3 regions of the Alcanivorax sp. IL2 genome follow, and region 3 is predicted to be linked to each of the others. Evidence: predicted binding sites of a transcription regulator. Region 3 holds the regulator's gene; each other region holds the start of a gene.

Region 1 (7,425 bases), 350 kb from region 3:
GGAGCCATTACCTGCTTCCATGACGAAACGTTCGGTTGGGAACAGCGGCGTCAGGTTTTCGAACAGGATCTTGTTCTTGGCGTTTTCCGGCCGGTCAAAGTTGATCTCGTTGACCTTGAGCATGGCGAAATAGCGTTCGCCATCCTTGGGAGGCCGGATCTTGCCGGAAATGGTGTCGCCGGTGCGCAGGTTGAAACGGCGGATCTGGCTGGGAGAAACGTAAATATCGTCCGGTCCGGCCAGGTAAGAGCCCTCTGCGGAACGAAGGAAGCCGAAACCATCCTGCAGAATCTCCAGCACCCCGTCTCCGTAGATATCGGAGCCGTTCTTGGCGGCGCGTTTGAGGATGGAAAAGATTACGTCCTGTTTGCGGGTTCTTGCCAGGTTCTCGAGGCCGAGTTCCTTGGCAATGTCCAGAAGTTCTCCAATCGGCTTCTGCTTCAGTTCAGAAAGATTCATTGGCGTCTAGTTTGATGTCTTTGAATGAATTGAGAGGGTGCACCACAGGTGGTGCGGCGGTTGTTTTGATAATCTGGTTGATTCGGAATCTGGCCCGGCAAGCCTATAAAGGGGGCCATCAGGAAAAGGTAACCAGAGGTTCCGAAAGACTTGCTAAGGGGATGCTTGTTGTAAGCTGGTTCTGGAATCTACCACTGGAACAACAGACTGTCTAGTCTTTGCTGGTAGTAATGAAACGTAGCACCCCCGCCGGGTAGCGGGGGTGCTAGTGGGGGTTGCTGTCTGTCTTAGAGAGTGCTGTCCAGGAATGCGGCCAGCTGGCTCTTGGACAGGGCACCCACCTTGGTGGCTTCCACATTACCGTTCTTGAACACGGTCAGGGTGGGGATGCCGCGAACGCCGTATTTCTTGGGCGTTTCCGGGTTGTCGTCAATGTTGATCTTGGCAATGGTCAGCTTGTCACCGTACTCGCCGGCCAGTTGCTCCAGGATCGGCGCGACCATTTTGCAGGGGCCGCACCAGGGTGCCCAGTAGTCTACCAGCACCGGGCCGTCCGCATTGATGACCTGGGCTTCGAAGTCCGCGTCGGTCACATTGATAATCTCGCCGCTCATTGAATTCTCCTGAGATAGGGGGTTAGCTGGCCCGACGGGCGGGCTGTTGCGATGGTGGATAATATCAGGTCGTGGGTGCCGAATTTCAAGCGAGTGAGTGAATTATCGCGGTAGAGTTTGCCTATGACACCGTAACGCCATGATATTCGGTTAGAATTCGGGGCGTTTTTCAATGCTTTGTCTACCCGTAAGTTGGTGCGGAAAGGGCAATGGCCGTTCAGGAAAGGAGTGCATATGGAACATGGCGAGCATCTGGCGGCCATTGACCTGGGGTCGAACAGCTTTCACATGGTAGTGGCCCGGCAGGTCCACGGTGAGGTTCAGATTCTGGATGGTCTGTCCGAGAAGGTGCAGCTGGGAGCCGGGCTGGACCGGGATAACCGGCTGGACGGCGAGACCCAGGAACGGGCGCTGGATTGCCTGGGCCGGTTTGCCCAGCGCATTGCCGGTATTCCCCGCGGCAGCGTGCGGGTGGTGGGGACCAACACCCTGCGCCAGGCCCGCAATGCCCGGGAATTCATCGACCGGGCGGAAGCGGTGCTGGGCCACGACATCGAGATCGTGGCCGGGCGTGAAGAGGCCCGTCTGATTTACCTGGGGGTGGCGCACAGTCTGGCTGATGATGCCGGCCAGCGGCTGGTGGTGGATATCGGTGGCGGCTCCACGGAGCTGATCATCGGCGAGCGTTTCGAATCCACCGAGACGGAATCCCTGCACATGGGTTGCGTCAGTTTTGCCCAGCGCTTCTTTGCCGACGGCAGTATTACCGAAAAGGCCTTTGACCGGGCGGTGACCGCTGCCCGCCAGGAGGTGCTGTCCATCCATGCCAACTATCGACGCCTGGGCTGGCTGCAGGCGGTGGGTGCGTCCGGCACCATCAAGGCCATCAGCCAGGTGTGCGTTGACAACGGCTGGTCAGAAACCGGCATCACCATGGAGGGCCTGAAGAAGGCCCGCAAGAAAGTGATCAAGGCTGGCAAGGTAGAGCAGCTGGACCTGAAGGGGCTGCGCGAGGATCGTCGGGCCATCTTTCCCTCCGGGTTGGCGATTCTCTACGGCATCTTCGAGCAGTTGAGCATTGATCAGATGGAAGTGTCCGGTGGCGCCCTGCGCGAAGGGCTGCTGTATGACCTGCTGGGGCGTTTTGCCCACGAGGACGTGCGCGAGCGCAGTATCCAGTCGCTGATGAGTCGTCATCATGTGGAGCGCACTCAGGCGGAGCGTGTCTGTGACACGGCCACGGGTCTGTATGGTCAGGTGGCCAAAAGCTGGCAACTGGACGATGGGGAGTTGGCTGACACCCTGCGCTGGGGCGCGCTGCTCCACGAGGTGGGGCTGGCCGTTTCCCATAGCCAGTTCCACAAGCACGGCGCCTACCTGGTGACCAATTCGGACCTGCCCGGCTTTTCCCGCCAGGAGCAGCAGGCGGTGGCGGTGCTGGTGCGTGGCCACCGCCGCAAGCTTCCGCTGTCCGCGTTGTCAGAGCTGCCGGACGATGAGCAGCAGGGCCTGTTGCGGTTGTGCCTGGTGCTGCGATTGTCTGCTCGCCTGCACCATGCCCGTTGCGATGAAGTCATTCCCGAGATGGTGCTGAAAGCCGAAGATAATACCTTGTCCCTGCAGTTTCCGGCGCACTGGCTCGAAGAGCATCCGCTGACACTGGCTGATCTGGAACAGGAACAGGATTATTTTCGTGCTGGCGGCTATGAGCTGAAGCTAATGGATAATGGATAACGGTGCGGATTGCTGTTGTCGTTAAATGAAAGAGGCCGCGCCCAGGCGATTGGGCGCGGCCTCTTGCGTTTCCGGGCTTGGTGCCCTTTCCCGCGAGTTATCAATTAAAACTAACTTCCCCCCAGGGTTTCCAATAAGGTCTGCTGGGCGATAAAAGGTGCCTCCCCGTCCTGGGGCTGGGCACGTAGGTAGATGCCATCCGGCTGTAGTACCCAGGCGCGTCTGTTGTCGCGCAGGTAGTAATGCAGGCCCTGTTCAATCACTTGCGCCTTGAGCACCGGGTCGTTGACCGGGAAGCAGGTTTCCACCCGGTTGAACAGGTTGCGGTCCATCCAGTCGGCGCTGGAGCAGTACACCAGGTCCTCGCCGCCATGATGGAAGTGGTAAATGCGGGTATGTTCCAGGAAGCGGCCGATCACCGAGCGGACCCGGATATTGTCGGATAGCCCCGGTACCCCGGGTTTCAGGCAGCAGATCCCGCGTACGATCAGATCAATCTCCACGCCCGCCTGACTGGCCCGGTACAAGGCCTGGATGATCTTCTCTTCGGTGAGTGAATTGAATTTGGCAATGATTCGCGCCGGCTTGCCGGCGGTGGCTTGCTGCGTTTCAAAGTCGATCCATTCAATCAGCGACGGGTGCAGGGTAAAGGGCGAATGTTTCAGCTGTTTTAGCCGCGCCGCCTTGCCCATGCCGGTGAGCTCCTGAAAAATCTTGTGCACGTCCTGGCAGATGCCTTTCTCGCACGTCATCAGGCCGTAGTCGGTGTACAGCTTGGTGGTCTTGGTGTGGTAGTTGCCGGTGCCCAGATGCACGTAGCGCTTGATACCATCGCCTTCGCGGCGAACCACCAGCAGCATCTTGGCGTGGGTCTTGTAGCCCACCACCCCGTACACCACGATGGCGCCGGCTTCCTGCAGGCGCCGGGCCCCTTCGATATTGGATTCCTCGTCGAAGCGCGCACGCAGTTCCACGATGGCGGTGACTTCCTTGCCATTGCGGGCGGCGGTTTCCAGATGATCGAGAATTTCCGACTTGGTGCCGGTGCGGTACAGGGTCTGCTTGATAGCCAGCACCTTGGGGTCGCGGGCCGCTTCCGCCAGCAGGCTGACCACCGGTTGGAAGGATTCATAGGGGTGATGCAGCAGAATGTCGCCCTGATCCATGGCGTCGAAAATGGTTTCGGCTTTTTTTACTGCCGGCGCCAGCTTCGGGGTGTAAGGCGGGTAGTGCAGGCGCGGGCGGTTCACGCTGGTGAACATGCGCGCCAGGTTCACCGGGCCATTCACTTCGTACAGATCGATCTCGGTGAGTTCGAACTGCTCCAGCAAATAATCGGTCAGGTGACGCGGGCAGTTGTCCGCCACTTCCAGGCGCACCTCGTCACCATAACGCCGTGACAGCAGCTGGCCTTTCAGTGCGCTGGCCAGGTCTTCCACATCCTCATCCACTTCCATGTCCGCGTTACGGGTGACCCGGAACTGGTAGCAGCCGGTGGCTTTCATACCCGGGAACAGGTCCGATACATGGGCATGGATCATGGATGACAGGAACACGAAGTTGTCGTCGCCGCTTTCGCTGATCTCGTCAGGAATACGGATCAGCCGGGGCAGAGAGCGGGGTGCGGGCACAATGGCCAGACCGGTGGAACGGCCAAAGGCATCTTTGCCGTCCAGCGATACGATAAAGTTCAGGCTCTTGTTCACAAGCCGCGGGAAGGGGTGTGACGGGTCCAGGGCAATGGGGGTAAGCACCGGATAGATCTGTTCGCGAAAATATTTTTTCACCCATTCAATCTGTGCTTCGGTCCAGTCTTCGCGACGCAGAAAGTCCACGCCTTCCTCGCGCAGGGCCGGCAGAAGAATGTTGTTGAGAATGTGATACTGACGGTCCACCGCCTCGTGGGTCGTGCGGCTGATTTCCTTCAGGATTTCCTCGGCCAGCATGCCGTCGGGGCCCGGCTGGCCGGTGTGGGTTTCCAGCTTGTTTTTCAGGCCGGCCACACGGATCTCGAAAAATTCATCCATGTTGCTGGAAAAAATCAGCAGAAAATTCAGCCTTTCCATCAAGGGGTGGCTGTCGTCCATGGCCTGTTCCAGCACTCGCAGGTTGAACTGCAACAGGCTCAGCTCCCGGTTGAAATAGTAGTCCGGGTTATTGAGGTCGATGGCGCTGTGTTCGCTGGCAATGTCATTCATTGGCGTCGTCCTGACCGGGCCGTTTGGAAGACCCCTATTGCATGACATTAATGTGACACGGTAATGACAGGTGCAAAATGGTTTTGTGTTAACAGGCTGTTCAGCAGCCTGTTAAGCAGGATAGCGCGAGGGTCGGGGAGGCGGGAAGTGGAGATGAAATAATAAAGCCGCCCGCAGGCGGCTTTATGCATTTTCAGCCCTGGAAGATCCAGGATTGCTGGATGATGTCCAGTTCCTGCATCTCCTGGTCGGTAGGGGCGCGGCCTTGCGCAGCCGCCAGGCTCGACAGGCTCAGGGTGGCGATCAGGATCAGAGTACGCATAACAACTCCTAGGGTCAGGGACCCAACACTCAGATAAGAATCAGCAGAAAACAGGGCAGAGTGTATGCCAGGGCGGGAGAAAGGCATTGGCCGGGCTGGCTGGTGTGCCTGCCCGGCTGGTCAGTTTGTGAGCAAAAAAGCTCAGTTCAGACCTTTCAGTTTCTGCGCTGCCGCCTTGGCAAAGTAGGTAAGGATGCCGTCGGCGCCGGCACGCTTGAAGGCGAGCAGGGATTCCATCATCACCTTGTCCTGGTCCAGCCAGCCGTTCTGGAAGGCGGCCATGTGCATGGCGTATTCGCCACTCACCTGGTAGGCGTACACCGGCACCTTGAACTCGTCTTTCACCCGGCGCACCACATCCAGGTACGGCATGCCGGGTTTTACCATTACCATGTCGGCGCCTTCGGCCAGGTCCAGGGCGATTTCGTGCAGGGCCTCGTCGCTGTTGGCCGGGTCCATCTGGTAGGTGGTCTTGTCCGCCTTGCCCAGGTTGCCGGCGGAGCCCACCGCGTCGCGGAACGGCCCGTAATAGGCGCTGGCGTACTTGGCGGAGTAGGCCATGATGCGGGTGTGGATATGGCCATTGGCTTCCAGTGCCTCGCGGATGGCGCCGATGCGGCCGTCCATCATGTCCGAGGGGGCGATCACGTCGGCGCCGGCGTCCGCCTGGGACAGGGCCTGTTTGACCAGCGCGTCCACGGTGTCATCGTTGAGCACGTAGCCATTGTCGTCGATGATGCCGTCCTGGCCGTGGGTGGTGAACGGGTCCAGGGCGCCATCGGTGATCACACCCATTTCCGGCACCGCTGCCTTGATGGCGCGTACCGCCCGCTGGGCCAGGCCGTCCGGGTTCCAGGCTTCTTTGCCGTCCAGGGTTTTCACCTCGGCGGGTGTCACCGGGAAAAGGGCCATGGCAGGGACGCCCAGCCTGGCCAGTTCCTCGGCTTCCTTGACCAGCAGGTCCACGCTCATGCGTTCCACGCCGGGCATGGAGGCGACGGTTTCGGTCTGGTTATTCCCTTCAAGCACAAACACCGGGTAAATCAGATCGTCCACGGTGAGGGTGTTTTCGCGCATCAACCGGCGGGAGAAATCGTCGCGGCGCATGCGGCGCAGACGGGTGGCGGGCCAGGGGGCGCGGGTGACAGACATGGGGCGGAGTCCTCTAGTAACATGGGGCGCCCGATGCAGGCGTGTATCGGGCGCAATGACGAGAGTTTAGCAAGAGCGGTAGACGATGGAAAAACAGCCGGCCTTTCATTTGGCCTTTATGGTGAATGACCTGGAAGAAGCGGCAGACTTTTACTGCCGGGTGTTGGGTGGCCGCCGGGGGCGGGATGCCCCTAACTGGGTGGATATTGATCTGCATGGTCATCAGCTTTCCCTGCACAAAGGTGAGGATCTGACACCGATCCAGGGCTACAGTGAGGTGGATGGTCATCCGGTGCCCATGCCGCACTTTGGTGTGGTGCTGGATTTCGCCCGCTGGGAAACCCTGGTGGAACGCATTTACGACAATGACTGGCCGTTTCTGCTCAAGCCCCGTGAACGTTTTGTGGGGCAGCCCGCCGAGCAGGGCACGTTTTTCGTGCAGGACCCCACCGGTAACACGCTGGAGTTCAAGGGACTGCGCGAGATCGATCGTATCTTCGAGGTGTAATCATCATGGGCCGCTGGCGACCAAAAGGCATTCCTGCTTCCAAGTACATCACCGCCGAAGGCTACAAGAAACTCAACGATGAGCTGCAATACCTGTGGAAGGAAAAACGCCCGGCGGTGACCCAGGCGGTGCAGGAAGCCGCCGCCCAGGGGGACCGGTCCGAGAATGCCGAATACATATACGGCAAGAAACAGTTGCGTGAGATCGACGGGCGGGTACGTTTTCTGAGCAAGCGTCTGGATGACATGACTGTCGTGGATCGGGTGCCGGAAGACCAGAGTAAGGTGTTCTTTGGTGCCTGGGTGGAGCTGGAGAATGAGGACGGTGACACCGAAACCTACCGTCTGGTGGGGCCGGACGAAACCGACGCCAAGAGGCACTACATCAGCATCGATGCGCCACTGGCACGGGCCTTGCTGAAGAAACAGGTGGATGACG
Region 2 (7,425 bases), 560 kb from region 3:
AAAGTGAAGGCAAAAAATTACTGGCTGGCTTTTCCTGATGTATTAAAGAAGCTATATGTTGCTTTTCATGGTAGGGGGCCAGCCTAACAATGCCATGCATGCGACAAGCGCATGATGGCGGGCGTTATTAACTTAAGGGAATTTATCATAGACAAGTTGCTCGTGAGATCTTCAGAATTTGAAGATTATGTAGTGCATATCCTAAGGCACCCCCTTTACGATAACTCTGACAGAATAAGAGTCAGCAAAATCATGTGCAGTGTCTCTCTGGAACATGCAGAGAGCTTCAAAATTCTATTGGTTTCAAGGAATTTTACTTCAGCTATAAGTCTGCTCCGCCTCCAATTTGAGTGCTTGGTGCGGGGCATGTGGATATTCTATGCAGCTCCAGAAACAGCATTGAGAAAGCTGACGGCCGAACTGAGCGAAGATAGCCAAAAAAGAGCGAACAATCTCCCGATGCTGAGTGAAATGATTAGTCATCTTGAAAGGAAAGCGCCCAAAAATGCTATTGATCCAATCCTAGAGTTTAAAGAATATTCTTGGAAGCCATTGAGTTCTTATGTGCATGGAGGCCTTCATGCGATTGACCGCCACAGCAAAGGCTATCCCACCCAAATACTAGAGCAGGCACTTAAAGCATCAAATGGTGTAAATGGATTGGTTGCTGTGTTCGGATCAATACTTACTGGTCAACATCAGCTAACCAAAGAAGTGTATAAATCATTCGATGAATACTCAGACTGTTTCCAAGCTAAGGGCGCAGTTGTTTTATAATAAGTGGTTCCAGTTGACGCCTGCGGCGCAACTGAGCCAAGCGTTCATTCCTTGCAAGCCCTTCGCCATGCGAGCATGGCTCCAACGCCAACCGTGCGGTGGCTGTGTAGCTGGCTGGGCGGCGTTGGTCAAAGCCCCTTCACAAACACCTTCGAATTCCGCTGCCAGTTATACAGCGACTTCCGGGCCCCCGGCAGCGCTTCCACGCCAGCCAGCTCAAACCCCTGCTGCTGAAACCAGTGAGCGGTCAGGGTGGTGAGCACGAACAGGCTGGTTAGCCCCTGTTCCTTTGCCCTCCGTTCCAGATAGCCCAGTAGCTGGGCGCCGCGTTCGCCCTTGCGATAGCCGGGGTGGACGGCCACGCAGGCCAGTTCGCCGGTCTTGTCGTCCGGGAAGGGGTAGAGGGCGGCGCAGGCGACTACCATGCCGTCGCGTTCGATGATGGCGAAGCGCTGGATTTCGTTTTCCAGCAGTTCCCGGGAACGGCGCACCAGGGTGCCGTCCGCTTCCAGGGGTTCGATCAGTTCCAGGATGCCGCCCACGTCGTCGATGCGGGCGCCACGCAGTGTCTCGTAGGTTTCCCGGGTGACCAGGGTGCCGCAGCCGTCGCGGGTGAACAGTTCCTTGAGCAGGGCGCCGTCGTCGTTGGCATCGATCAGGTGGGCCCGGCCGACGCCGTTGCTGGCCGCGTGGCAGGCGGCGGTGAGCTGTCGATCCACGCCGTTGTCTTGGTACTGGTCACCGGCAAGCAATTTGCCTGCCTGCTGGGGGCTGAGTTCGCGGACCAGGTTGCCTTCCGGGTCGGCCAGGCGCAGGTCATCACCCATCAGGATGAGCTTGTCTGCGCCCAGGGCGATGGCGGCGGTGGAGGCGACTTCTTCCGCATTCACGTTGAACAGTTCACCGGTGGGCGAGCAGCCCAGGGGTGACAGCAGCACCACATTGCCATTGCTCAGTTGCTGGCGGATGGCGTCCACTTCGATGCGCCGCACTTCGCCGGTGTGCTGGTAGTCAAAACCGTTGCGTACCCCTACCGGCTTGGCGACCACGAAATTACCGCTGATCAGGCGGATACCGGCGTTGTACATGGGGGAGTTGGCCAGCCCCATGGAGAACAGCCCTTCCAGTTTCAGGCGCAGGGCACCCACCGCCGCCATGACACCGTTGAGGGCGGCGCTGTCAGTGATGCGCATGTGTTGTTCGAAGGTGGATTCGATGCCGGATTCCGCCAGCCGCGCGCTGATCTGCGGGCGGGCGCCGTGGACCAGTACCAGCTTGATCCCCAGGCTGTTGAGCAGGGCCAGGTCGTGAATCAGGGTAGGCAGGCGCGGGCCGTCCAGCAGTTCGCCGGAAAGCATGACCACAAAGGTGCGCCCCCGATGGGCGTTAATGTACGGGGACGAATTGCGGAACCAGTGGACCTGATTGTCGGGGGTGGTGCTGGGCACGGCATGTCTCGGCGGTTGGTGGCTGACAGGCCAGTATAGCCAGCGGATCACGCTTGATGCCAGATGCTGAACGCTGAACAGAAACAAAAACGCCGCCCCGAAGGGCGGCGTTAGCGTCAGGCATCAAGCGTCCTGCGTCTGGCTTCTGCTACGCCCCGAACAGGCCCTTGAAGAAGTAGAAGAACAGAATGGACAGCAGGGCCCCGGCCGGCAGGGTCACCACCCAGGAGGTAAAGATGGTGCTGACCACCCGCAGGTTCAGTGAGCCGATGCCGCGGGCCATGCCGACACCCAGGATCGCCCCCACCAGGGTGTGGGTGGTGGAGATGGGCAGGCCAGTGCCGGAGGCCAGGATCACCGTGCCGGCAGCGCCCAGCTCGGCGGCGAAGCCGCGGCTGGGGGTCAGCTCGGTGATGTTCTTGCCCACCGTGGCCATCACCCGAGCGCCGAGAATGGCGAGGCCGAAGACGATGCCCATGGCGCCGACCAGCAGAATCCAGCCTGGCATGGCGGCTTCCCCGCCGATTACGCCTTCGTTGACGATGACACTGTTGATGGCGGCTAGCGGCCCCACCGCGTTGGCCACATCATTGGAGCCGTGAGCGAAGGCCATGGCACAGGCGGTGAAGATCATCAGTACGGCAAAGATGCGCTCCACGGAGTGAAAGCGGAAATCCTTGTCGGCTTCCGGGTTGGGCTGGATACGGCTGAGAATAGCGGCGCCGATCACGGCGACTATCAGGCCGCCAACGGCGGACCAGCCAAGACTGGCGCCATAGCTGATTTCCAGGCCGATATGCTTGAGGCCTTTCAGCAGGGTGACGGCGCTAATCGCGAAGCCCACCAGGAACATGTAGAAGGGCACCACCCGCTTGGCTCGCTGGAAGGGGTCGTCCTGGTTGAGTACCAGTTTCTGCACGCTCTTGATCAGGGCAAAGGAAATAAAGCCTGCCAGTAAGGGAGAGGTCACCCAACTGGCGACGATGTTGCCCACTTTGCCCCAGTTGACCGCATCCATGCCCACGCCCACAGCAGCAAAGCCGACAATGGCGCCGACGATGGAGTGGGTAGTGGAGACCGGCCAGCCGAACCAGGAGGCCACGATCAGCCAAATCCCGGCGGCCAGCAGGGCGGACATCATCCCGTACACCAGATAGTGGGGGAACTCGGCAAAGACGCCGGCATCGACGATGCCCTTGCGCACGGTGGCAGTGACTTCGCCACCAGCCAGATAGGCACCACAGAACTCAAAGACGATGGCAATCATCACGGCTTGCTTGACCGTCAGGGCGCCGGAGCCAACCGAGGTGCCCATGGCGTTGGCCACGTCGTTGGCGCCCACGCCCCAGGCCATCAGAAAGCCGAAAGCGCCGGCCAGCAACAGCATCAGGTAGCTGTGTTCAATCATCCACTCCATACGATAGCTCCTAGCGTGCGACCAACATCTGCAGGCGGCCGCCCACTTTCTGGGCGCGATCGGCGAGATCGCCTACCCATTCGATGATCTTGTAGAGAAAAATGACATCCACCGGGGGCAGTTCGCTTTCCAGCTTGAACAGGGTGGAGCGGATGGTGATTTGCTGCTCGTCGTTATTGCGTTCCAGCCGGTCCAGCTCTTCGATGAGCTCTTCCACGATCTGGATTTCACGGCCGCTGAAGCCGGTCTCGATCAGCTCATCCAGTTCGTTGATGGCTTTCTGGGCCTGAGCAGAGGTGTCGATGGCGCCCTGCACATAGTCGCGCATTACCTCGGCCAGTACCGGCGGGATGCTCATCTGCCGGCCCAGCATCAGCCCGGAGATGTCCTTGGCCTTGTTGGCCACCTTGTCCTGCACGCTGATCAAATCGAGTAGATCGGTGCGGGGCATTGGCAGAAACAGACTTTTGGGCAGGTTCAGGCGGAACTCTTTTTTCAGTTCGTCGGCCTGGTTTTCCAGCTCGGCGATGCGCTTGCGGGCAGCGCGTGCCTTGTCCCAGTCACCGTCGGTAACGGCGGCGAAGAAATCTGCCAGGGTGCGGGCACAATCGTGAACGGTGTCGTAGTGTTGCTGCAGGGGCTTGATGGGGGAGCGGCCAAAGAGGCCGGCAATGGAGCTTCCAAAGGACATAGGCGCCTCGGATCCAGAGTCAGAGTAAAACCTGAAGCTGAGGCTTCAGGTGGAATCAGTGTCCCACTTTCCCGGGCGGTCGCCCAGAGGGAGAGGGCTCGGGTCATGGCACGACCGTGCATCTGTCACAGATGTGTCATGAAACTGGTCGCGAGTATAGTCAAAGCCGCCGGGGCTGTCAGGGGTTCAATGTTAGGGTTACAGTACTAGGACAAAATAATGAGGCCGCATGACGGCCCGTTAGTGAAATCGGAGAGTCTTGAGTGAACGCTACCGCCAATCCCGCCAAACTGGATGGTCTGCTGATTGATGTGCGCTGGCTGATGCGCGAGTTGCTGGAAGAGGGGCGTGTCAGTCAGGAGGATTTTAATGTCATTTCCACCACGCCGCGGGAAAAGAAGGAGCTGAATTGGCATCCGATTCAGGTGCTGGCCAAGTATCGGCTGACTGATCAGACCAATACTCACCAGCTGCTGGATGTGGACTTCCTTACCCATTGGCTGGGAGAAAAGGCGGGTATTCCGGTCTGCCATATTGACCCACTCAAGGTGCATGTGGACCAGGTTACCAATGTGATGAGCTACGCCTTTGCCGAGCGCCACGGCATCGTGGCGGTGGAGGTGCTGCGCGACAAGGTGGTGGTAGCCTGTGATCAGCCCTTCGTGCGTGACTGGCAGGCCCACCTCAAGCAGGTGCTGCGCGATCGGGAGCTGGAGGTGGTGCTGGCCAATCCGGAGCAGCTGCGCCGCTACCGGGTTGAGTTCTATAACCTGAGCCGTTCCATCGCCGGGGCCTCCGGCAACACCGGCCAGGAAATGTCCGGCATTACCAACTTCGAGCAGTTGCTGGAAGTAGGTAAGGGCCACCACGATGCGGACGATCAGCACATCGTCAATATCGTGGACTGGATTCTGCAGTACGCATTCTCCCAGCGGGCCAGCGATATCCACCTAGAGCCACGCCGGGAAACCGGCAAGATGCGCTTTCGTATTGATGGCGTGCTGCACGATGTCTACGAACTGCCAGCGGCGATCATGGCGGCGGTGACCAGCCGGTTGAAAATTCTCAGCCGCCTGAATGTGGCGGAAAAGCGTAAACCCCAGGATGGCCGTTTGAAGACCAAGTCGCCGGAGGGGGATGAGATCGAGCTGCGTATCTCTACCCTGCCCACCGCCTTCGGGGAGAAGATGGTGATGCGGGTGTTCGACCCGGATGTGCTGGTGCGCAGTTTCGAGCAGATGGGTTTTACTACCGAGGATTACGAGGCCTGGCAGCGCATGACGTCCCACCCCCATGGGATCATCTTTGTCACCGGGCCCACCGGTTCAGGCAAGACCACCACCCTGTATTCCACTCTCAAGCAGTTGGCTACCAGCGAAGTGAATGTCTGCACCATTGAAGATCCCATCGAAATGGTGGAGCCCAGCTTCAACCAGATGCAGGTGCAGGCCAATATCGACGTGAGTTTCGCTCAGGGGGTCAAGGCCATGCTGCGCCAGGACCCGGATATCATCATGATCGGCGAGATCCGCGACCTGGCCACGGCGGATATGGCGATTCAGGCGGCGCTTACCGGTCACCTGGTGTTGTCCACGTTGCATACCAACGATGCGCCGTCGTCCATTACCCGGTTGGTAGATCTGGGGGTGCCGCCCTACATGATCAGCGCCACGGTACTCGGGGTCATGGCCCAGCGGCTTATTCGCACTCTCTGTCCCCACTGCAAGCAAGCCACGGAGACCGATGTGCAGGCCTGGGAGGAACTGGTGCGGCCTTTCAAGATGAAGCCGCCGGAAACCATCTATCGGCCGGTGGGTTGCCTGGAGTGTCGGGATACTGGTTACCTTGGCCGCATGGGGGTCTATGAAGCCATGCCGCTGAATACCGGCCTGAAACAGCAGATTTCCCGGGGCGCCGAACTGGAGACGCTCACCCGCCAGTCTCTGAAGAATGGCATGAAGCCCCTGCGCATCAGTGGTGCCATGAAAGTGGCCAAGGGGCTGACCACCATTGAAGAGGTGATGCGGGTGACACCGTCCCAGGATATTTTGCTGGGGTGAATTAGCTACAAGCTTCAAGCTGCAAGCTACAAGGCGCGGGGAGATGGCGGTGCCACCGGTGCGGGTCGGGCTCCGCGTTTGTTCCATGGGGGCTGACTCCGTTGCCATCAGCGCGAGGCAGCAAAGTTGGCCTGTATATCGCTCCTCTTTCCCCGCGTTGCAGCTTGATGCTTGTAGCTTGCAGCCCGCCGTATAACAATAGCCGCCCATGAAAGAACCCCAATATCACGCTCTGCCGGATGAACTATCGGTGCTGGTCAGCCAGCACTGGCAACACTTTGTGGAATCCGGTCATCGTATCCCCGACGCCCTGCTTGATGACCTGCCCCGTGTGTGGGCGGGCTCTGACTATGTGGCGCAGCAGTTTCAGCGTGATCCAGGCTTGGGCCAGTGGCTTGAGGATAGTGATCCAAGTGGCGCCCTGGTGGAAAGTTCGCTCCGTGAGACCGTGCAGGAGCAGTTGGCCGCCTGCCACAACGAGGATGAGCTCAAGCGCGCCCTGCGCCGTCTGCGCCACCGACACATGGTGCGCATCATCTGGCGGGATCTGGCCGGGATTGGGGATTATCACAGTACTGTGGCGGATCTGTCGCTGCTGGCAGACACCCTGATTCAGGAAGCGCTGGCCGTGCTGCATGGCTGGGCCTGCGAGAAAAGCGGCACCCCGGTGGGGCCGGATGGCAAGCCGGTAAAGTTGGTGGTGCTGGCCATGGGCAAGCTGGGGGCGCGGGAGCTGAACCTGTCCTCGGACATTGATCTGATTTTTGCCTATGAGCATGAAGGCGAGATCGAGGGTGAGCGACGCAGCCTTAGCCACCACCAGTTTTTCGTGCGCCTGGGTCAGCAGCTGATCAAGGCGCTGGATCAGCCCACCGCTGATGGCTTCGTATTCCGGGTGGACATGCGCCTGCGCCCCTGGGGCAAGAGCGGCGTGCTGGCCATCGGTTTCGATGCCATGGAAGGCTACTACGAAACCCAGGGGCGCGAGTGGGAACGCTATGCACTGATCAAGATGCGCCCGGTGGGTGGCGA
Region 3 (7,425 bases):
CTCCGATAACCCGGATGATTACATCGCCGGCTTCCCGCCGCACCCACACCGGGGCTTTGAAACGGTGACCTACCTGATGGAAGGCCACATGAAGCATCGCGATCATCTGGGTAACGAAGGGGACCTGCAGCAGGGCGGTGTGCAGTGGATGACAGCCGGTCGCGGCATCATTCATGAGGAAATGCCGCAGCAACAGGATGGTTTACTGCGCGGTTTCCAGCTGTGGATCAACCTGCCGGCGGCGGAAAAAATGAAAGCCGCTGGATGCCGGGACATTACCGATACCGAGATTCCGCGCCTGGATTTGCCCACGGGAGGCCAGATCAAGGCCATTGCCGGGGAAGTCACCATCGGCAATCAGGTGATCAAGGCACCGGTAAACGGCGGCAGTACCGATCCGCTTTACCTGGACGTGAAATTGCGCGCTGGCGAAACAGTGACAGTGCCACTGACACAGGGCTATAACGCCTTCCTGTACCTGTTCGAAGGTCAGGTCAGCGTGGCCGGCGAGGGGGTAAAGAGCGACCACCTGGCCACCTTCACTGACGGTGACAAGGTCTCTCTGGTGGCCGGTGATCACGGTGCCAGGCTGTTGCTGCTGGCAGGCAAGCCCATTGGCGAGCCCATTGCCCAGTACGGCCCCTTCGTGATGAACACCCAGGACGAGATCAACCAGGCCCTGAGTGACTATCGCGACGGCACCCTGACCGCCGAGCCGTCATCCCTGTAGCGGCTCCACCCAACCCCACCCTGCCCCGGCACTTGCCGGGGCTTTTTTTTGCGAAGATGTTGGCCGCTAGCGTGACGCGATCACCCAGACCGCATGCACGATGCCGGGAATGTAACCGAGAATGGTCAGCACGATATTGATCCAGAAATGCTTGCCAATCCCTTCCTGGAGAAATACCCCCAGTGGTGGAAGCAGGATGGCGATGAGAATACGTAACAGATCCATGCGGTTCTCCTTGAGTCCGAAAATCTCACTGTAATTTTTTTATGCCATAGCGTCTGTTAAAAAAACACAAATTGCGGCACAGATTGCATTGCTGACACCGTGATTTTCCGGGAAGCTGGGCGTTGCGAGATATCAGGGAAAGGAGAGACAGCATGAAGGTTTTGGCTATAGCAGGCAGTTTGCGAGAGAAATCCTACAACCGCGGCCTGGTTCGCGCCGCCCGGGCGTTGGTGCCGTCGGGAATGGAAATCATTGAAGCGGACATCAGTGATATCCCGCTCTATAACGGTGATGACGATGGCGACGACCGCCCTGCTCCGGTGACTGCCCTGGCAGAACAGGTAAAAGCAGCGGATGCCTTCTTGTTTGCCACCCCGGAATACAACTATTCCATCCCCGGTGTACTGAAAAATGCCATCGACTGGTTATCTCGGGTCCCGGGTGGCATCTTCGCCGGCAAGGCCGCCGCCATCATGGGCGCCTCCATGGGGGGCATGGGCACCAGCCGCAGCCAGTATCACCTGCGTCAGGTGCTGGTCTTCCTGGATGTGCACCCGCTCAACAAACCGGAAGTGTTCGTCTCTGCAGCCCATGAAAAATGTGATGAGAATGGCGACCTGCAGGACCAGGCAACGAAGGACATGATCGCCAAGCAGCTGACGGCCTTGCAGGCCTGGGCCGACACCCTGAAGTAAATGATGCAGTTCGCCTTGGGCGTAGGGTGCCACTGAGCCTAGGGCGAACTGCACCTAACCCCATACCCATAATGTCTTGTCACAAGGATGTGAAAAGATGCCAATGTACCGCCGTGTCTGGAAGCCAGGCGGCTGCTATTTCTTTACCGTCAATCTGCAACAGCGAGGCGGCCACGATTTGCTTGTCCGGCATGTGGATGTACTGCGAGAGTCTGTTCGCAAAGTGAAAAGCGACCACCCTTTCCGTATTCATGGCTGGGTGGTACTGCCGGATCATCTCCACTGCGTCTTGCAGCTCCCTGACGCCGACGATGATTACATTCGGCGCTGGCGACTGATCAAGTCCGCCTTCTCCCGAAAAATACCTCGCGTGGAACGCCGGAATCCATCTCGCATAAGGCGTGATGAAAGAGCTATCTGGCAGCGCCGCTTTTGGGAACACTGCATTCGCGATGAACAGGATTATCGGGCGCATATGGACTATGTGCATATCAATCCGGTGAAGCATGGCCTGGTTTCACGGGTGCAGGATTGGCCCTATTCCACGTTTCATCATTGGGTTCGGCGTGGTGTTTATGCCGTGGATTGGGCCGGGGGATTGGAGGGGCTGGTCGGGAAGGTGCCTGACTGATGGTGTGGTTTATGGTGCAGTTCGCCCGAGGCTCAGTGGCACCCTACACAAGATTCGGACGTAGGGTGTCACTGAGCCTAAGGCGAACTGCACCATTGCAGGCCTTGCAGGAAAACTCAAAGCTGCGCTTCGCGACGAATCCATTTGGTGACATCCGGCGCCTGATAATCCGCGAAGCTGTCCAGCAGCGCGGCGGGGGTGTCGTGAACCTGCAACAGGCCTCTGTGTTCTTGTCGCAGAAAGCCCTGGCTGACGGCATGGTCGAGGAAAGTGATCAGGTGGTCGTAATAGCCGTTGATGTTCAGCAGGGCGCAGGGTTTGTGGTGAAAACCCAGTTGCGCCCAGGTCAGAATTTCAAAAATTTCTTCCAGCGTACCCATGCCGCCGGGCAAGGCGATAAAGCCGTCAGAACAATCGGCCATGGCGGCCTTGCGTTCGTGCATGGAGCGCACCACACGCAATTCGGTGAGGTGGTCGTTGCCAATTTCCTTGCGCATTAACGCATCGGGAATAATGCCAATCACCTCGCCGCCCCGCTGCATGACCGCATTGGCGATGGCGCCCATGACGCCTACGCTGGCGCCGCCATAGACCAATCCCAGGTTACGGCTGACGAGTTCCTGAGCGAGCCCTTCGGCGGCTTGAATGTAGTCGTTTCCCTCACCGGGGCTGGAGCCGCAATAGACGCAGATTCTTTTCATGGGCATCGCCGTTTGTTCGTTGTGGCTAGAGGCAGCTGTAGAAGCGCCGCTTGAGGCGCGAACCGAGCCTCGGCGAGGATATCGCCTTTGAGTTGCTGCCTCGCTACGCTCGGTTCGCGCCTCAAGCGGCGCTCCTACAGTGGTTTTTTACCCTGCCACCGCCGTGGGTTTACTCACCAACCGATCCGCCGGGAAGTGACAGGTAAAGACGCTGCCCTTGCCCAGTTCGCTTTTGATTTCCAGTTTGCCGTTGTGGCGGATCATCACGTGCTTGACGATGGCCAGGCCCAGGCCGGTGCCGCCGGTTTCGGTGACGCGGCTGTTGTCCGGGCGGTAGAAGCGTTCGGTGAGGCGCGGGATGTGGGCCGGGTCGATACCGACACCATTGTCGCTCACTGCCAGATGCGCGCCTCGCTGATCCTGCCACCAGCGAATGCGGATCTGTCCACCGGCGGGGGTGTATTTCACCGCATTGGTGATCAGGTTGCCGAAGGCGCTTTCCAGTTCTGCCGGGTTGGCGATCAGGCGGGCTTCTTCGGGCACATCCAGCTCGATGCTGTGGCCCTTGTCGGCGCTGATCGCCATGGCATTCTCGCGCATGCGCTTGAGCATGCCATGGACCGGCACCGCCTGGCTCAGGTTGTCCGCGTCGGTGCCTTCCAGCCGGGCCAGCAACAGCAGATCCGAGACCAGAGCCTCCATGCGGTTGGACTGGTTGTCCATCTGGGCGAGGGCACGGCGCAGTCGGGACTGTTCCTCCGGTACCGTGTCCAGCAGGGTTTCCAGGTAACCCTTGAGTACGGTCAGCGGGGTTTTCAGTTCGTGGCTCACGTTGGCCACGAAATCCTTGCGCATCTGCTCCAGGTGATGGAGCCGGGTCACGTCACGGGCCATCATCAGCTGTTCGCCCACACCAAACTCGGTCACGCGAAATTGCAGGATGCGGTTGTCGTCCACCGGTGAGGGAATCTCCAGGGCGTCGCGGAAATCCCCCTGGCTGAGGTATTCGGTAAATTTCGGATGGCGGACCAGGTTGGTCAGCGGCTGGCCCAGATCCTGGCGGGCGTTGAACCCCATGTAGCGTTCCGCGGCCTGGTTCCAGTATTCCAGGTAGCCGTGCTGGTCGATCAGGATGACCACGTCTTCCAGGGCATTCACCGATTGCTGGGCACGGTGAATGATGCCCTGCAGATTTTCCTGGGCGCGGCGTTCTTTCTGAAAAAGGTGTTCCAGGCGGGTGTAGAACTCCCCCCACAGGCCGATGCTGTCCGGGGGCTCGGTATGGTCATCGCGGACCAGCCAGCTGTACAGGCCAAACAGTTGCCGGGTGCTCCAGATGATATAGCCCAGCAGACCCACTATCAGCGGCCAGATGTGGCCCACCGCCAGCGCTGCCACCACGGACAGCAGGATCAGGCCGACTATGCGGTTTACTTCCTTGGCCAGACTGGCTTTCATGATCTCGCTTCCGCCGCTCCGTTGCGGCTACGTAGGTGCATTAACCGTAACCGACCCGCATTGCACCACCTCTCCGGATTGCGCGCAATGCGCTATGCAGAACGGGACGCTTCAGCCTGCTTTGGCGGATTTTACCGAAAACCGGTAGCCGGTGCCGCGTACCGTCTGGATAAAGCGGTCGTAGCCGAAGGGGGCCAGTGCCTTGCGCAGGCGGCGGATATGCACATCGATGGTGCGATCTTCCACATACACGTTGGCGCCCCACACCTGATCCAGCAACTGGGTCCGTGAGTAGGCCCGTTCCTGGTGGCTCATGAAGAACTCCAGCAGGCGATATTCCGTGGGCCCCATGTCCACCGGCTCATCGTCTGCGCTGATGCGGTGGCTCACCGGATCCAGGCACAGACCCTCCACTTCGATGGCCTTGTCCGCCGCCGTGCTGGAAGCCCGGCGTAGTACTGCCTTGATGCGGGAAATCAGCTCACGGGTGGAAAACGGCTTGGTGATGTAGTCGTCGGCGCCCACATCCAGCCCCTGGATCTTGTTGTCCTCTTCGCTCTTGGCGGTGAGCATGATGATGGGGATTTCGTTGGTGGTCTCATCACGCTTGAGGCGGCGGGCCAGCTCGATACCGGTGACAGACGGCAGCATCCAGTCCAGCAGCACCAGATCCGGGCGTTCATCGACAATAATTTCGTGGCCACGCTGGGCGTTTTCCGCCTCCAGCACATCAAAATCGGCCAGCTCCAGAGCAACGGCCACCATTTCCCGAATGGCGGGCTCGTCGTCAACAATCAAAATACGGTTACGGGACATGGCTTTCCTTCCTTGCCTGTCTGTTGTGATGCCCTATTAGATTGCTTTTTTGTGACATGTGTATGACAAGTTGGTCGGATTTTGCAGGAAAAGCAAGAAGGGGGCGAGCTACAAGCTTTAAGCGACAAGCAGCAACACGAATCCAGGGCATGTGCCGGTGGCTAGATATGGAGCTTCGCGTTGTAGCTAGCAGCTAGAAGCTCGCCGCTCAGAAGTACTGGAAATACAACCCGACAAACACACACGCCCCGGCCCAGTGGTTGTTAAGGAACGCATGGAAGCTGGGCCAGCGTTCCCGGTAGCGGATCAGGCTGTGCTGGAACAGGAAGCTCAAGGTCATGCCGCCCAGGCCCAGGTACCAGGGCCAGGAAAAGTCCAGTCGCTGCCCCACCATGATCAGAGCCAGCAGAGTCAGGCCCTGGAGGATGGCGATCATCAACCGGTCCGCATCACCGAACAGGATGGCGGTGCTCTTGATGCCCAGTTTCAGGTCGTCTTCCCGGTCGCACATGGCGTATTCGGTGTCGTAGGCCACGGTCCACACCAGGTTGGCCACATACAGCAGCCAGGCAATTTCCGGCACGGCCCCGGTTTCCGCGGCAAAGGCCATGGGGATGGCCCAGCTGAAGGCGGCGCCCAGGAACAGTTGCGGCATGAAGGTGAAGCGTTTGGTGAAGGGATAGAGAACAGCAAGCCCCAGGCCACCGAAGGACAACCAGAAGGTCAGCTCGTTGAGGAACAGCACCAGCACAAAGGCCAGCAGCCCGAGCCCGCAGAACAGCGCCAGGGCTTTCTTGGCGCTGATGGCACCGGTGGCCAGCGGACGACCTTTGGTGCGTTCCACGTCACCATCGAAATCCCGGTCGGCAAAGTCGTTAATCACGCAGCCGGCGGCACGCATGATGATCACCCCGAGAATGAAGATCACCACGGTTTTCAGGCTCGGCGTGCCATTTCCGGCAATCCACACCGCCCACAGGGTGGGCCACAGCAGCAGCAGCGTGCCGATGGGGCGATCCAGCCGCATCAGCTGAATATAGGGCCAGGCTTGGGGGTAGCGTTGTTCAACGAAGGCAAACATGGGACATCCGGTTGTCAGGGGCGGAGATGAGTTTCAAGCTACAAGCTGCAAGTTTCAAGGCGCGAATCAGGCGTGTAGCCAACCGAAATCGCCGGAGCCGCGCCGCCGCTTCCAACGCTCCAAAAATGGAAGCGCGGCGATAACCTTGTCGTTTAACCAAGGCTCTTGCCCGCGCCTTGTAGCTTGCAGCTTGAAGCTTGCACCTTCTCCCACAGCGCCGGCAGGAAGTATTCCGCCACCAGCAGGGGTTCGCCGCGTTTGATGAAACGGGACTGGCGACCCCAGCACACTGGCATGGCTTCTGCAGGGCTTCCAAGACGGGCCCAGACCTGATCGCGCAGGCAGGTGGGGCGTTTATAAAGTTCCAGGCCCAGAGAGCGGCTGCCCATATGGCCCAGGGAGCGATTGGCGCCGGTGAGGCTGGCCAGGGGCAGAACGCTGCGGGCGGCGACCACCGGGGTGTCGTCCAGCAGCAGGGTGACCTCGCGGATCAGCGCGGCCCGGCGGGGCGCCAGGTTAAGCAGTTGCCGTTCGTCGGCTCGGGGAAAGCTGATGGCGTGATAGCCGGGCTCTACCCGGAACTGGCCGTGGCGCTTCAGGCGCAGGGTCAGGGACGCCGGATCCGCCATCCAGTCGCGGATACGGGGCGGCAGCACCAGCTGTTCCAGCGGGCGCCAAAGGCTGTCAGGATGCAGGGCGGCAGGCAGCATGGGTCTCTCAACATCGCAGGCCGCAGGACTATGGCGCAAGCGGTGACTCAGGGCAAGTCAGCGGCGCGCCGGTCTGCGAGCGCGTGCCGGCAAGCAAGAATGGCCTTGGGCCAGGCCAATGGACCCCGGCGCCAATGCGTGCCAGTGCCCAATGTCATTGATTTTTCGGGCGTGCGCCGATAGGTTATCGCCCCCCGAGATACACCCTGTATGTAGCAGAGTAAGCGAGTACTTACTCCAATTCGACGAGGTTCACGATGAAGAAGTGGGAATGCGTAGTGTGCGGTTTCATCTATGACGAAGCCGAAGGTCTGCCCGATGAGGGTATTGCCCCCGGTACGGCCTGGGATGATGTGCCGGAAGACTGGGTCTGCCCGG

The links. The regulator PhoB, encoded in region 3, activates phosphate uptake and scavenging genes when phosphate is short. The targets are predictions, from matches to a motif close to TGTCATANNNNTGTCANA.
Region 1: the regulator PhoB is predicted to act here: its motif matches at 5,046-5,063, upstream of ppk1 (polyphosphate kinase 1).
Region 2: the regulator PhoB is predicted to act here: its motif matches at 4,457-4,474, upstream of ACMG4N_RS04910 (TIGR00153 family protein).

Annotation. Positions count from the first base shown of each region.
Region 1 covers NZ_CP179932.1:132,263-139,687, reverse strand. Annotated here, with positions in the region: gene rho (transcription termination factor Rho) at 1-459, opposite strand, end outside; gene trxA (thioredoxin TrxA) at 747-1,073, opposite strand; gene ppx (exopolyphosphatase) at 1,308-2,807, shown strand; gene ppk1 (polyphosphate kinase 1) at 2,918-5,005, opposite strand; gene ACMG4N_RS00610 (hypothetical protein) at 5,199-5,327, opposite strand; gene hemB (porphobilinogen synthase) at 5,469-6,479, opposite strand; gene ACMG4N_RS00600 (VOC family protein) at 6,565-6,987, shown strand; gene greB (transcription elongation factor GreB) at 6,993-7,425, shown strand, end outside.
Region 2 covers NZ_CP179932.1:1,039,953-1,047,377, forward strand. Annotated here, with positions in the region: gene ACMG4N_RS04890 (hypothetical protein) at 1-87, shown strand, start outside; gene ACMG4N_RS04895 (DUF6988 family protein) at 253-777, shown strand; gene argA (amino-acid N-acetyltransferase) at 906-2,225, opposite strand; gene ACMG4N_RS04905 (inorganic phosphate transporter) at 2,374-3,642, opposite strand; gene ACMG4N_RS04910 (TIGR00153 family protein) at 3,653-4,333, opposite strand; gene ACMG4N_RS04915 (GspE/PulE family protein) at 4,657-6,393, shown strand; gene glnE (bifunctional [glutamate--ammonia ligase]-adenylyl-L-tyrosine phosphorylase/[glutamate--ammonia-ligase] adenylyltransferase) at 6,602-7,425, shown strand, end outside.
Region 3 covers NZ_CP179932.1:483,818-491,242, reverse strand. Annotated here, with positions in the region: gene ACMG4N_RS02265 (pirin family protein) at 1-730, shown strand, start outside; gene ACMG4N_RS02260 (YqaE/Pmp3 family membrane protein) at 797-955, opposite strand; gene ACMG4N_RS02255 (NADPH-dependent FMN reductase) at 1,108-1,650, shown strand; gene ACMG4N_RS02250 (REP-associated tyrosine transposase) at 1,748-2,281, shown strand; gene ACMG4N_RS02245 (TIGR00730 family Rossman fold protein) at 2,398-2,982, opposite strand; gene phoR (phosphate regulon sensor histidine kinase PhoR) at 3,130-4,440, opposite strand; gene phoB (phosphate regulon transcriptional regulator PhoB) at 4,552-5,256, opposite strand; gene ubiA (4-hydroxybenzoate octaprenyltransferase) at 5,465-6,337, opposite strand; gene ACMG4N_RS02225 (chorismate--pyruvate lyase family protein) at 6,490-7,047, opposite strand; gene rd (rubredoxin) at 7,305-7,425, shown strand, end outside.